Linked DNA regions of Actinospica robiniae DSM 44927. The protein of the gene in region 1 interacts with the protein of each later gene in a pairwise test. Links are inferred from orthologs where the notes say so. Each region holds a gene or a part of one and is shown in the gene's direction. Other genes may lie near its edges.

Region 1 (7,097 bases):
GCCGCGCCGTCGCGGAGGGCATCGCGTACGAGTCGCTGACCCCGAACACGCTCACCGACCCGGAGGCGTTCCTCGCCGAGCTCACCCGGGTCGCCGAACAGGGGTACGCGGTGGATCGTGGTGAGCATGAGACGTTCCTCAACTGCGTCGGCGCTCCGGTCCGGGACGCGACCGGCCGCGTGGTCGCCGCCGTCTCGCTGTCCGTGCCGGACGTCGTGCTCGACTTCGGGCAGGTGCTGAAGCTGCTGCCCGAGCTGCTCGCCACCGCGGCGGCGGTCTCCGCCGACTGCGGCTGGCTTCTTCCGTGAAACGAATAGAGGAAAGTTCCTGATGGACCCGCACAAGACCGCGGTGCGCACGCCCTCGGCCCCCGCCCCCGCCCACAGCTTCTCCCAGGGCGTGCGCAAGGGCCCGTTCCTGCAGGTGGCCGGGCAGGGCCCGATGGACCCGGCGACCGGGACGTACATCGCCCTCGGCGACGTCAAGGGCCAGACGACGCGGACGCTGGAGAACGTCCGGGCGATCCTGGAGGCCGGCGGCGCGAGCGTCGAGGACGTGCTGATGTTCCGGGTCTACCTCACCCGCCGGGAGGACTTCACCGCGATGAACGACGCGTACTCCGAGTTCATCGTGCGGCACGTGCCGAGCGGGATCCCGCCGGCCCGCACCACCGTGTTCACCGGCCTCCCGCACGCCGAGATGCTGGTGGAGATCGACGCGCTCGCCGTCACCGACTGAACAACCCGTCAGCGCTCACCGTGGAAGGCTCATCGAGCATGCAAGGAATCGAACTCACCGTCGGCACCTACACCGGCGGACCGAACCAGACCCGCGGGATCGGCCGGGCCTGGGCCTCGGCCGACGGCGCCACGCTGGAGTCGCGCGGGCAGGTCACGCCGTTCGCCGACCCGTCGTGGCTGGTGCGCGGCGGGAACGCGCCGGCCGGCGGGGAACTGCTCTACGCAGTGGACGAGGGCCCGGTCGGGCGGATCGCGGCGTTCGCGGACCACGGGGCCGGCTGGTTCGAGCCGCTCGGCGAGGCGATGCCCACCGGCGGCGCAGAGCCCTGCTACGCCGCGCTGGTCGGCGGCGGCCGGTTCCTGGCCGTGGCGAACTACGGCGACACCGACGACCGCGGTTCGCTCTCGCTGCACCGGATCGAGCCGGACGGCTCGGTCGGCGGCCAGACGCACCTGGCCGCGTTCGAGGGCCGCGGCCCGCACCCGCAGCGCCAGACCGGCCCGCACGCGCACATGGTGCGCGAATCGCCGGACGGCAGGTACATCCTCGCGGTGGACCTGGGCACGGACTCGATCCGCACCTTCGTGCTGGACCCGGAGCAGGGCTCGCTGGAGCAGGTCGCGCGCTCCTCGTTCCGGCCCGGCTTCGGCCCGCGCCACCTCGTCTTCCACCCGGCCGGCGGCTACGCGTACGTCATCGCCGAGCTCGGCTTCACCGTCGCCGCGTGCACCTACGACGCCGAGCGCGGGGAGTTCTCCGTGCTCGGGGAGGTGCCGGTGCTCGAGAACGGCGTGTCCGGCGAGGACTTCCCCTCCGGCATCGTGATCAGCGCGGACGGCCGGTTCCTGTACACCGCCAACCGCGGCCGCGACGAACTGCTCACCTTCTCGCTGGCCGACCCGGCCAAGCCGGAGCGGATCTCCACCCTGCCGATCGGCGGCGCCTGGCCGCGCGACATCGCGCTCTCCCCGGACGGCACGCTGCTGCTGAGCGCGAATCAGCGTTCGGACGCCATCACCGTGTTCCGGCTCGATCCGGCCACCGGCGTGCCCGCGCCGACCGGCGCGAGCATGAACGTCTTCGCCCCCGCCTGCCTGCTGATGCGCGAGATCGAGGGCTGAGAAACCCGCGGACGGCGGCGCGGCGCGATCGGCCGGCCGCGCCGCAGCCGGTGGCCGGCCGGTCAGCCGGTCAGCACGCGCTGCTTGGCCGCGGCGAATTCCTCGGCCGTGAGCAGGCCCTGGGAGAAGAGCGAGCCGAGCCGCTCGAGCTGGCCGACCGCCTCGTCGTCGAGATCAGGCTTGGCCGCCGGCTGAGCCGGCTGGGCGGTCTGCTGCGCGGCGGCGGCCTGCTCCTGCGCCGCCGCCTGCTGCCGGGCCTGATGCTCCATCTGCCGGCCGGCCACCCGGTTCGAGACGGCGGTGGCGGTGCCCGCGATCACGGCCGTGCGCGCGGCGGTACCGATGAGCCCCGGGCGTCCGCCGCGGGCGAGTCGTCGACCGATCATGCTCTCCTCGTCCTCCCGTGGTCACGGTGCCACCGGGCGCGCCCGGTCGGCGCGGGCCCGGTTCAGATGCTCGAGGCCTTCATCCCGATGGCCGCGAGGTCGCGTTCCACCAGCGGTCCGGGCACGTGCTCGTGTGCGACGACGGTGCCGCCGGAGGCGAGCACGGCCCGCTTGAGCGCCCGGGTCGCGGTGTTCTCCCAGACCAGCACGGCCGCGGTGCTCCCGCTCGGCAGCTCCTGGCCCACCAGCAGCAGGTCCTCGTCGCTGAGCAGGCCGTGGATCTCGCCGGTCAGCTCGGAGAAGGCGTCCGCCTCCGTGGCCCCGAGCGACTCGAGCTCGACCGCCACGATGGTGCCGTCGCCGGCCTTGCGGATGAACGCGAGGTCGAGGATCTCCACGGCGCCGTCCTCGACCAGGGCCTGGATCGGCGGCACCACCGTCTCCGCCGGCAGCGTGCCGGGAAAGTCGATCACCATGTAGTCGACCTGGTTGACGTCCATCTGCCCGCTCCTCGCGCTCCGCTGCGGCGCCTGTGCGCTCCCCCGCATCCTGCGTCGGGCCCGGCCGCGGTGCCACCGAGCCGACCCGTCCGGGTGGCGCGGCGCCCGCGCCGGAACCCACTCGGACCGGCCGCCTCGCGCCGGGGCCGGGCCCGACGCAGGCTCGGAAGGGCGAAGCACGCCGCCCAGCGAGGGAGCCACCCGATGAGCCAGTCCGCGCCGCAGCAGCAGCCGCCGCGCAACCCGCACCACACCGCGGCCAACCCGCTGTCGGCCGGCGGGGTGTACCTCGCCGTCGTGCTGCTGATCCTCCAGGGCGTGCTCACGATCCTCGAGTCGGTGGCGGCGATCGCCCGCGACGGCGTGTACCTCCACTTCGGCGTCTACGCCTACCGGTTCAGCATCACCGCGTGGGGGTGGATCCACCTCGTCCTCGGCGTGCTGCTGCTCGCCTCCGGCATCGCGCTGGCCATGCGCCGGCCGTGGGCCCGGATCGCCGCGATCGTCATCGCCTGCCTGCACATCGTGGCGAACTTCCTGTTCGTGCCCTACCAGCCGCAGTGGTCGATCGTGCTGATCGCGCTGACCGCCTTCATCCTCTGGGCCCTGTGCGTCAACCCGCGGGCGGCCGGGCGCGACTGAGGAACGGGTCCGACAGACTGTCCGGATGGACCGTCAGTCGATGGATCAGCGCACTTACACCCTGCCCGGAAAGGTCCTGGTCGCGCCGAAACGCCATGTCGAGCACGTCATCCGCGACTTGTCCGAGACCGAGTACCTGCGCCTGATGCGATTCGTCCGCAGAGTCGCCCGAGCGGTCGAGGCGGCGTTCCCTATGACGAGCAACAGTTTCACGCGCTCATGACCGAGAACGGCGTGCTCAGAGAGCCCCGGTACGATGCGATGGACGCTGCTCGACTGCTGAGGCAGGCGATGACTCTGGGGGAATGATGGGCGACCGCGATCTCGAGTTCGACGTGCTGGTGCTCGGCGGGGTGGGCGTGGACACGATCGTTCGGGTGCCGGAGCTTTCCATACCGGCCGGGGACTCGGTCTGGGTGCCGCCGGTGCGGGACTACGTGGCGCACTCCGGTAACGGGGTGGCGCTCGGCTTCCACGGGCTCGGCCTGCGCACGAAGTTCCTCGACCTGCTCGGCGAAGATGCTCTCGGCGCGATGGTGCTCGCCCGGTACGCGGAGACCGGCCTGGACTTCAGTTATCTGCCTGCGCCCGACGGTACGCCGCGGAGCGTGAACCTGGTCGACGCGGGCGGGCGGCGGTTCTCGTTCTTCGACGGGCGGCACCCGGAGGGCACCGAGCTGCCGGCCGAGTTCTATCTGCCGGCGCTCGCCAAGGCCCGGCACGTGCACGTCGCCGGCCGGGCACTGGGCGCATTCGAGCACGCCCGGCGCCTCGGCGCGTCAACATCAACTGACGTGCACACGTGGGATGGTTCTGCGGCATACGGGCTCGGATATGCGCTGGAGGCAGATCTGGTCTTTCTCAGCGCGGCCGGCGCGGGCGTAACGGCGCGCGGAATCGAACAGATCATGGACTCGATCCTGGCGCGGGGCCGGGCCTCGCTGGTCGTCGCCACCGACGGCGAGCACGGCAGCCTGGTGCTCGATCGCTCATCCGGGCAGCTCCAGCGGTACCCGATCGCCACGCCGGAGCGGCCGGTGTTGGACAGCAACGGCGCCGGGGACGCCTACAGCACCGCCTTCCTGAGCCGCTACTTCGCCGGACGTCCGCTGCCCGAGTGCGCACTGGCCGGCGCGGTATCGGGGGCATTCAGCTGCGGAGCGCACGGCACCTGCGAGGTGCAGATCACCGAGGCCGAACTGGCCGGCGCAATGACCCGGGCCGCGCTGGCACCGGAATGGGCCGCACTGCTCGGGTAGCCGGAGCGCCGTGCTCCTGGGGCGTAGTGGCTTGTTGGGGCGGAGTGTCGTCGTGGTGTGGGCGGCCGCTTCGCGTCGCCCTGTTTGTCTGACCACCCGCCCACCCGTTGCGTTGGCGGGTGGGCTGCGGTTTCAAGATTTCGCCTCCGGCTGGGGCCTTCCCTCGGAGAGTGCCGGAGTCCGTGGGGTCGCGTGGTTGGTGGGGCGGGCTGAGGTTGGGGGTGGTTGGGTTGCGGGGGTGTGCTCTCTCCTCGGTCGGTCCCCGGAGGCAATCAGGAACCTGCCGGGAGGTCAAGCGGCGGAGGTCTCCGTTGATGGTGAATCATGCATCGCGCCGCTTGACCTCCCGGCAGAACCCTGATCGGGCTTCGCCTGCCCGACCGAGGAGAGAACCCACCCCCTGAGGAAGTGGTGCGAGCTCCGCTCGGGCCGAATCCCGTCCCGGGGCCCGGCCGCGCTCGATCCGGAAGAATCCTGCATCACCCTGATCCGAGCATCCCGATCCTCGGTCCGCGCGAAGAGGTCGGCGCTCGGGTCGCGCTTACTGCTGAATCCTGCATTGCCTTGGTGCGACCGGCCTCGATCCCTGACCTCGCGGCAGAATCCCGCAGGCCAGCCGTGCCCGATGCGGAAGGATTCTGCATCACCCCGTTCCGATGCACCCGGTGCTCACGCACTGCACAGGATCGCGCGGCCCGGCCGCACCCCGAGGACTCTGCTGGCGAAGTCGTGGTCTGATTTTGTGGCAGGCTGGGTGGTCGTGTCGGCTGGGTGATTGAGGGGCTTGTGGTGTTTCGTCCTGTGCGGGCTGGTGGGGTTCCGGCGGCGACGGCCGCGTTGGCGTGGGCGGTGCATCCGAAGGGCACGGGCGAGATGCGGGTGCGTGATGCGCTCGGGCCGTTGTTCGCCGATGAGGATTTCGAGCACGAGCGGTTCGCCGGGATGTTTGCGGCGCTCGGCCGGCCCGCGCTTTCGCCGGGGTTGCTGGCGATGGTCACGGTGTTGCAGTTCCTGCACAACCTCTCGGACCGGGAGGCGGTGGTGGCGATGGCGGACCGGATCTCGTGGAAGTACGCGCTGGGCCTGGATGTGGCTGAGACCGGGTTCGACGCGTCGGTGCTGGCCGAGTTCCGGGCCCGGCTGGCCGAGCCGGGGCGCGCGGACGCGCTGCTCGATACCGTGCTGGACAAGCTCAAGGCGGCCGGGCTGGTGCGCGCGGGCGGGCGGGCGCGTACGGACTCGACGCATGTGCTCGCGGCGGTGCGCTCGCTGGGCCGGGTCGAGATGCTCGGCGAGAGTGTGCGTGCGGCGCTCGAGGAGATCGCGCGGGTCGCTCCGGAGCGGGTCGTGCCGCTGCTGGCGCCGGGGTGGGAGGAGCGGTACGGGCGCAAGGTCGAGACCTCCCGGCTGATCGGGCGCGGGCGGGGCAAGGCCACGATGGAGGAGTTGGCCGGGCGGTTCGGCGCGGACGGCTCGCTGCTGCTCGAGACGCTTAAGGCGGACCCCACGGCCGGGTGGGTCCTTAGGCTGCCGCAGGTACGGCTGCTCGCCCAGGTCTGGGAGCAGCACTTCGAGCGGAGTGAGGGCGGCGGATGGGTGCTCAAAGCCGTCACCGACCTGCCGCCCGCGGCCGAGTTGCCGATCTCTCCGTACGACCCGGATGCCCGCTACGCGGTCAAACGCGCGAGCGGGTGGGAGGGAGGCAAGGTCCACCTGACCGAGTCCTGCGACGAGGATCTCCCGCACCTGGTCACGGATGTCGCCACGAGCGCGGCGACCGTGCAGGATTCCGCGCAGACAACTGATATCCAGGAACGGCTCCTGGCGCGCGGGCTGGGCCCGGGCGTGCATGTGATGGACGCCGGGTATCCCACCGCCGCGAACCTCATCGCCGCGGCCGGCCACGGCATCACCCTGATCGCGCCGGTCACCGTCTCGAGCGGGCGGGGCGCGAAGACCGGGACCTTCAGCCCGCGCGAGTTCGAGATCGACTGGGACACCGGGCGCGCCCGCTGCCCGGGCGAGAAGGTGAGCAACCCGATGCGCGGGCAGAAGAACGGGCTGGTCGCCTTCAGCTTCTCCCGCCGCGACTGCACACCCTGCCCGCTACGCACCGCCTGTCTGAGCGCGCCGGCCCCTCGGCCACGCGTGCTGGTCGTTCACCCCCGCGAGCCCTACGAGGCCCGCATGAACGCGATCCGCACCCAGCACACCCCAGAATGGCAGAAGGTTTATAACCAGCGCGCCGGTATCGAGGGCACCATCTCCCAGGCCGTACGCATCAGCGATCTACGCCACTCCCGCTACCGCGGGCTCCCCAAAAACCACCTCCAAAACGTCCTGACCGGCATCGCGATCAACATCAGACGCCTCGGCGCGCACTACGCGCCCACCCAGACCAAACCCCGCCGACCCACCCGTATACAAGCCCTCTACGACACCCACCAC
Region 2 (6,780 bases), 1.0 Mb from region 1 along the record:
CTGGCTACGCCGGGAGCCGAACCGGCCGCTGACGAAGGCTACGCCGCGGCATTGCTGCTCGATGCGCAAGACCTGCTCAACCTTCCGACGCTGCGTGCCGCCGAACAGGCACTGAGGCGCTGGCTCGGCGCGGCGTCGCTCGTGCGTCCGGCCGGGCGCGGCGGTGCGGTCCTGCTGTGCGGCGACGGCAGCCTCCCGGCGGCCCAGGCCCTGCTGCGCTGGGATCCGGCCGGATTCGCCCGTCGCGAGTTGGCCGAGCGCACTGAGCTCGGCTATCCGCCGAGCGCCCGTATCGCCGAGCTGACGGGGGCGTACCCGGCGCTCAAAGAACTGCTCGACCTGTCCGAGCTGCCGGCGGGTGCCCAGCTGCTCGGCCCCGTCCCGGTGCAGCGGGCGGGCACCGCCACCGAGCGGATGCTCGTGCGCTGCGACCGGGCCGACGGCGCCGAACTCGCCCGTGCGCTCAAGGCCGCGCTGGGCGTGCGCGCGGCGAAGAAAGTCGAGGAGCCGGTGCGGCTGCGGATCGACCCGGTGGATCTGGCGTAGCGGCCCGGCGCCGGGCGGAGTCGCGCAAGCCGGACCGCCGCCCTGGTTCCGGTCGGTAAACTGGCGGGGAACGACGCGAAGCGACCAGCGAGGGCAGGGGCAGTACTGTGGCGATCCGACCGATCCGGCTCTTCGGCGACCCGGTGCTGCGCACGCCCGCGGAGCCGGTGGTGGACTTCGACAAGGAACTGCGCAACCTGATCCGCGACCTGACCGAGACGATGATCGACGCGCCCGGATCCGGACTCGCCGCCCCCCAGCTCGGCGTCTCGCTGCGGGTGTTCACCTACCACGTGGACGGCGTCACCGGACACCTCGTGAACCCGAGCCTCGACCTGTCCGAGGAGACCCAGGACGGCAACGAGGGCTGCCTGTCGATCCCCGACCTGAGCTTCCCCTGCACCCGCGCGCTGCGTGTGGTGGCGAAGGGCTTCAACGAGCACGGCGAACCGGTCGAGCTCGAGGGCAGCGAGGTACTCGCGCGCTGCGTGCAGCACGAGACCGACCACCTCGACGGCATCCTGTTCGTCGACCGGCTCGACCGGGAGCAGCGCAAGGCGGCGCTGCGCGCGATCCGCCAGGCGGAGTGGGCCGGGCAGGCCGTCCGGGTCAAGCAGTCGCCGCACGCCACCTTCGGCGCGGCTCTCTAAGCCGCGTGGCCGGCCCCCGGCCGCCACGCGCCGCCGACTGACGCGGCGTCGGAACCGTCACCCCCGCTCAAGGATCGAGGCACCGGAAACCATGCGCGTGATGTTTGCGGGCACCCCGCAGCCGGCCGTCCCCTCGCTCGAGGCGCTGCTCGCCTCGTCCCGGCACGAGGTCGCCGCCGTGCTCACCCGCCCCGACGCCCCGGTCGGCCGCGGCCGGCGGCTCGAGCCCTCGCCGGTGCGCCGGCTGGCCGAGGAGCACGGCATCGAGGTGCTCACCCCGGCCCGCCCGCGCGACCCCGAGTTCCTCGCCCGGCTGGCCGAGCTCGCCCCCGACATCTGCCCCGTCGTCGCCTACGGCGGGCTGATCCCGCTCGACGCGCTGCGCATCCCGGCGCGCGGCTGGGTGAACCTGCACTTCTCGCTGCTGCCGGCCTGGCGCGGCGCGGCCCCGGTCCAGCACGCGCTGATGGCCGGCGACGAGATCACCGGCGCCTGCACCTTCGAGCTCGAACAGGGCCTCGACACCGGCCCGATCTACGGCACGATCACCACCGAGGTGAGCCGCACCGACACCGCCGGCGACCTGCTCGAGCGGCTGTCCGTGGACGGCGCGCGGCTGCTCGTGGCCACCCTCGACGGCATCGAGGACGGCGAACTGCGCCCGGTCCCGCAGCCGGGCGACGGGATCTCGCTGGCGCCGAAGATCACGGTCGAGGACGCCCGGGTGGACTGGAAGATGCCGGCCCAGTTCATCGACCGCCAGGTGCGCGCGTGCACGCCCGCGCCGGGAGCCTGGACCACGCTCGGCGGCGAGCGGGTCAAGCTCTTCCCGCTCACCCCGCTGCCCGGAACGAGCGAGGTGGAGCCCGCCCGGATCGTCGTGGACAAGCGCGGCGTGATCGTCGGCACCGGCTCCGGCCACACCGTGCGCCTCGGCGACGTGCAGCCGCAGGGCCGCAAGCGGATGAACGCGGCCGACTGGGCCCGCGGGCTGCGGCTGACCGATGAGACCGCGTACTTCGCCTAGGCCGTGGTTCGAAGACACGGCCAAGGCCGATGACGGTCGCGAATAGCCGGTAAGATCCTCTGATGCGTACTTCCGATCCGGCCCGCCGAGCCGCCTACGACACCCTGCGCGCGGTCTCCGGGCACGACGCGTACGCCAACCTGGTGCTGCCGGGCATCCTCAACGAGCGCCACCTCGACGCACGCGACGCCGCGTTGGCCACGGAGCTGGCGTACGGCACGCTGCGTGCCCAGGGCACGTACGACGCCATCCTGGCCGAGTGCGTGGACCGCCCGCTGGCCCAGCTCGACCCCGAACTGCTCGACCTGCTGCGGCTCGGCGCGCACCAGCTGCTGGCCACCCGGATCCCGCCGCACGCGGCCGTGGCCGCCACGGTGGACCTCGCCCGGGAAGTACTGCACGAAGGCGCCGCCCGGATGTCGAACGCGGTGCTGCGCCGCGTCGGCCAGTCGGACTTCGACGCCTGGCTCGACCGGATCGCGCCGAACCCGCAGGACGATCCGGAAGGCTACCTCGCGCTGTACCGGGCCCACCCGCGCTGGATCGTGTCAGCCCTCTGGGACTCGCTGGCCGCGCACCGCGGCGCCGAGACCGCGCACGAGGAGATCGACGACCTGCTGCGCGCCGACAACGAGCGCCCCGGGGTGACTCTCGTGGCCAGGCCCGGGCTGGCCACGGTCGAGGACCTGCTCGATGAGGGCGCCGAGCCCGGTCGGTTCGCGAGGACGGCGGCGTATCTCCCGCACGGCGACCCCGGCCGGATCGAGGCCGTGCGCCGCGGCCGCGCCGGCGTGCAGGACGAGGGCAGCCAGCTCGTCGCGCTCGCACTCGCCGAGGCGAAGATGGAGGGTGTCGACGAGCTCTGGCTCGACCTGTGCGCGGGCCCCGGCGGCAAGGCGGCGCTGCTCGCCGCCACCGTCGCGGAGCGCGGCGGAAGGCTGATCGCCGCCGAGCTCGCCCCGCACCGGTCCCGGCTGGTCAAGCGCGCCCTGCAGCCGATCCCCGGGCTGCACAAGGCGATCACGGCCGACGGCACCGTGCCGGCCTGGAACAGCGCGTCGTTCGACCGCGTCATCGCCGACGTGCCGTGCACCGGTCTCGGCGCGCTGCGCCGGCGGCCGGAAGCCCGGTGGCGGCGCAGCGCGGGCGATGTGGCACTGCTGGCGGAGACGCAGAAGAAGTTGCTGCACTCCGCCCTCGACTCGGCCCGGCCGGGCGGCCTCGTGGCGTACGTCACGTGCTCGCCCCATCTCGCCGAGACACGTGTCGTGGTCGACGACGTGCTGCGGCGGCGCACGGACGTCGCTCGCGTGGACGCGCGCCCGTACCTGCCCGGCGTACCCGAGCTCGGCGACGGGCCCGACGTGCAGCTGTGGCCGCACGTACACGGCACCGACGCGATGTACCTGGCGCTGCTGCGACGAGAGCGCGCGTGAGCGCGTAGACCGCGGGGGAGTGACGGCTCGACGTCGCCTCCCCGCATCTGACGCGTCATCGGCAGGTATGGGCGCGCGCGTACGGGAGAATGGGAGCCATGGCCGTACAGATCTCGCCCTCGATCCTCAACAGCGACTTCTCCCGCCTCGCGGACGAGGTGGCCGCCATCTCCCCGGCGGCCGACTGGGTGCACGTCGACGTGATGGACAACCACTTCGTGCCCAACCTCACGCTCGGCCTGCCGATCGTCGAATCGCTGGTCTCGGTCTCCACGCTGCCGTTGGACTGCCACCTGATGATCGACGACCCGGACCGCTGGGCCCCCGCGTACGCGGAGGCCGGCGCCCGCTCGGTCACCTTCCACGTCGAAGCCGCCGCCGCGCCCATCCGGCTCGCCCGGACGCTGCGCGCCGCCGGCGCGAGGGCCGGCATGGCGCTCAAGCCCGCGACCCCGATCGAGCCGTACGAGGACCTGCTCTCGGAGCTCGACATGGTGCTGATCATGTCGGTCGAGCCCGGCTTCGGCGGCCAGCGCTTCCTCGAGTCGGTGCTGCCGAAGGTGCGCCGCACCCGCGAGGCGATCGCCCGCCACGGCGGCCAGATCTGGCTGCAGATGGACGGCGGCGTCTCCACCGAGACCATCGAGCGCTGCGCCGACGCCGGCGCCGACGTGTTCGTGGCCGGATCCGCCGTCTACGCCGCCGAGGACCGCGACCGCGCCGTGCGCGAGCTGCGCGCCCTGGCCGAGAAGGCGACGTCGGCGTCGGACTGGGCCTGCGCGCACTGAAGACTGGCCGTATCGAGAAAGCGCGGGCTGCGCGCCGTTCGCAGAGAGCTGCGGCTGACTCCGGCGGAGCCGGGGCGTGGCGAGATTCCGCCGGTACGCCCGCGCCCGCCGCGTCGTGGGTGAACGGCGGCGGGCACGGTTCTCAAAGCGCGAGCTCGGCTCGTAGGCGGGCCCACGGGATCGGAAACGGAAGCGCCCCGCCGAGGCGGGGCGATCCGTCAGGACGCCAGGTCGTCGAACTCGCCGTCCTTGGCGCCGGCCAGGAAGGCACCGAGTTCGTCCCGGTTGAACAGCAGGACCGCCCCGTCCGGGAACCGCGAGTTGCGTACCGCCACGAGATCGGCGTCCGCGACGGCGAATTCGACGCAGTTCCCGTTGGCGCCGCTGTACGAGCTCTTGCGCCAGGCCATCTTCGAGTTCTTGCTCATGATCGGCAGCCTTTCGATGTGCGTGCACCGTATGTCTGCAATTGCATGTGCTCTGTGCAAGAACCTAGCATGCATGGCGTGATCACAGAATCCCGCTGCGTGAAATTCACCGATGCGGATGACCTGACGGCGTTCCCCTGGCGACGATCGGTGACGTACGGCGCGGGCACGGCAGCGGCCGATCAGTCCGTTTAGGCAGCACAGGGAAGCGGAACCGACTGAGTCGATCGGCCGGCCGGTATGGCACAAACGTACGATCCTCGCGCGGCCGGATAGGAACGCGGGTGCGGCCGTGCGGTGACTGCATATATGCGGACGCTGACATCTGGCGGCGCGCGCGTCAGGGCCACACGCACGGGTGGGCGCGCGTGTAAGCGGGCGCACGCGGGCGCGTGTCCGGGCACGCACAAGGGCGCACGGATGGGTAGGCGAGCGCGCCAGGGCCCGATCGACGCCCCGACCGTACGGGGGGCTGCGTTCCGGCGTCGCACATCGGCGCCTGGCGCGTCCTGCGCGGCCCGCTACGGTCGCCTGGCGTGCCCTGTATCCGTGTCCTGTCTGCCTCGCGGCCGCCACGCGGCGCCACACGACCGCAGCAGCGGCCGGCCGCTGCCGCTCGGCACTGCCTGTGCGGGCGGCTAGAGCTCCATCCGCATCTTCGCCAGCAGCTGGCGGCTCGCCCGCGGCGTCTCGGCATCGACGACCAGGCGGTCGAAGGCTCGTCCGTACACTTCGATCTCGTCCGGGCGCTCCAGGTACAGCGCGCCGGTCAGATGCTCGATGTAGGCGATGTCCGGCAGTTCCGGTTCGGCGAAGCGCAGGATCGAGAACGCGCCTTCGGCGACGTAGCCGCTGCGCGAGAACGGGATCACCTGCAGGGTGATGTGCGGCAGCGCGGTCAGTTCGAGCAGCCGTTCGATCTGCGCCTTGAGCACGTGGACGCCGCCGAGGGCCCGGTGGAGCACGGACTCGTCGATCACCATCCACAGCTGCGGCGGGTGCGTGCCGTCGAGCAGGCGCTGGCGACGGAGTCGGAGCTCGACCATGCGGTCGACGTCGTCGAACCCGGCACGAGGGTGCCCGTGGGTGACCACGGCGCGGGCGTAGTGCTCGGTCTGCATGAGTCCGGGTACGAACTGCAGTTCCCAGCTCTGGATCCGGGCCGCCGCCTCCTCGAGGCCGACGTAGTCCTCGAACCACTTCGGCATCCGGTCGTTGTAGCGGTGCCACCAACCGGTCTGGCGCGACTGCGCCACGAGCGAGACGAGCTGCGCCCGCTCCTCCGGATCCGTCAGGCCGTAGAGCGTGAGCAGGTCCTCGACGTCCCGCTCCTTGAAGCTGATCCGGCCCGTCTCGAGCCGGCTGATCTTGGAGGCGGAGCCGCGGATGCTGTAACCGGCCTCGGCGCAGCTGATGCCGGCTCGCTCCCGCAGTCTGCGCAGCTGGTTGCCCAAGATCAGTCGGCGCACCGACGGTCCGGCCCGCCCCGCACTGCCCTCCGCGGCCATCCCCGATCCTCCTGACGCGAACAAGGATTCGCTATTCGGCGAACGTGTGTGGGTATCTACGCTAAGTCAGCTTCGCGCCGAATGCCAGCGCCGTACGGCGCCGTTCACGGTTTGCGGGCGACCAGGCCGCCGATGCACTGCGCCGTGGGGCTCGGCGTCTTGAGCTGAGGGCCGTCGGGCCACCACTGGTAGCAGGGCACGAGCCCGGGCCCTCGGGTGGCGTTCGGCTTGACGATCTCGAGGCCGGGCAGCATCGCCTCGATCTCCTCGCGCGTGCGGAAGCGGCCGGCGCCCATGGGCCCGTGCACGAGGATCTCCTCGATCCGCTTGGCCACCTTGGTCAGCTCGGGCACCTCGGGGTCGTAGAAGTGGCTGAAGACGACGTAGGAGCCGGACG

Evidence for each region.
Region 2: the proteins of ACTRO_RS38245 (region 1) and rpe interact in binary tests that used the Escherichia coli proteins (3 or more experiments, as listed by UniProt). The link is inferred for Actinospica robiniae DSM 44927 from one-to-one orthologs.

What each region holds. Positions count from the first base shown.
Region 1 is NZ_KI632511.1:8,894,210-8,901,306, reverse strand. Bases 2,804-5,672 are described here. They hold ACTRO_RS38245 (carbohydrate kinase family protein), read left to right. Parts: upstream 2,804-3,695; coding sequence 3,696-4,649; downstream 4,650-5,672. Other genes in these bases: ACTRO_RS38240 (IS1182 family transposase), read left to right, coding at 5,523-5,672; ACTRO_RS38250 (HIT family protein), read left to right, coding at 3,431-3,613; ACTRO_RS38255 (DUF7144 family membrane protein), read left to right, coding at 2,953-3,390. Outside these bases: ACTRO_RS38280 (IclR family transcriptional regulator), read left to right, coding at 1-308; ACTRO_RS38275 (RidA family protein), read left to right, coding at 331-738; ACTRO_RS38270 (lactonase family protein), read left to right, coding at 777-1,862; ACTRO_RS38265 (SHOCT domain-containing protein), read right to left, coding at 1,925-2,248; ACTRO_RS38260 (DUF6325 family protein), read right to left, coding at 2,311-2,748; more of ACTRO_RS38240, read left to right, coding at 5,673-7,097. UniProt on the Escherichia coli protein: Catalyzes the ATP-dependent phosphorylation of fructoselysine to fructoselysine 6-phosphate. Functions in a fructoselysine degradation pathway that allows E.coli to grow on fructoselysine or psicoselysine.
Region 2 is NZ_KI632511.1:7,849,909-7,856,688, forward strand. Bases 2,756-5,602 are described here. They hold rpe (ribulose-phosphate 3-epimerase), read left to right. Parts: upstream 2,756-3,757; coding sequence 3,758-4,447; downstream 4,448-5,602. Other genes in these bases: ACTRO_RS33900 (RsmB/NOP family class I SAM-dependent RNA methyltransferase), read left to right, coding at 2,756-3,659; ACTRO_RS33910 (DUF397 domain-containing protein), read right to left, coding at 4,666-4,875; ACTRO_RS33915 (helix-turn-helix domain-containing protein), read right to left, coding at 5,514-5,602. Outside these bases: ACTRO_RS33885 (primosomal protein N'), read left to right, coding at 1-546; def (peptide deformylase), read left to right, coding at 654-1,196; fmt (methionyl-tRNA formyltransferase), read left to right, coding at 1,288-2,223; more of ACTRO_RS33900, read left to right, coding at 2,286-2,755; more of ACTRO_RS33915, read right to left, coding at 5,603-6,383; ACTRO_RS33920 (SAM-dependent methyltransferase), read right to left, coding at 6,488-6,780. UniProt on the Escherichia coli protein: Catalyzes the reversible epimerization of D-ribulose 5-phosphate to D-xylulose 5-phosphate.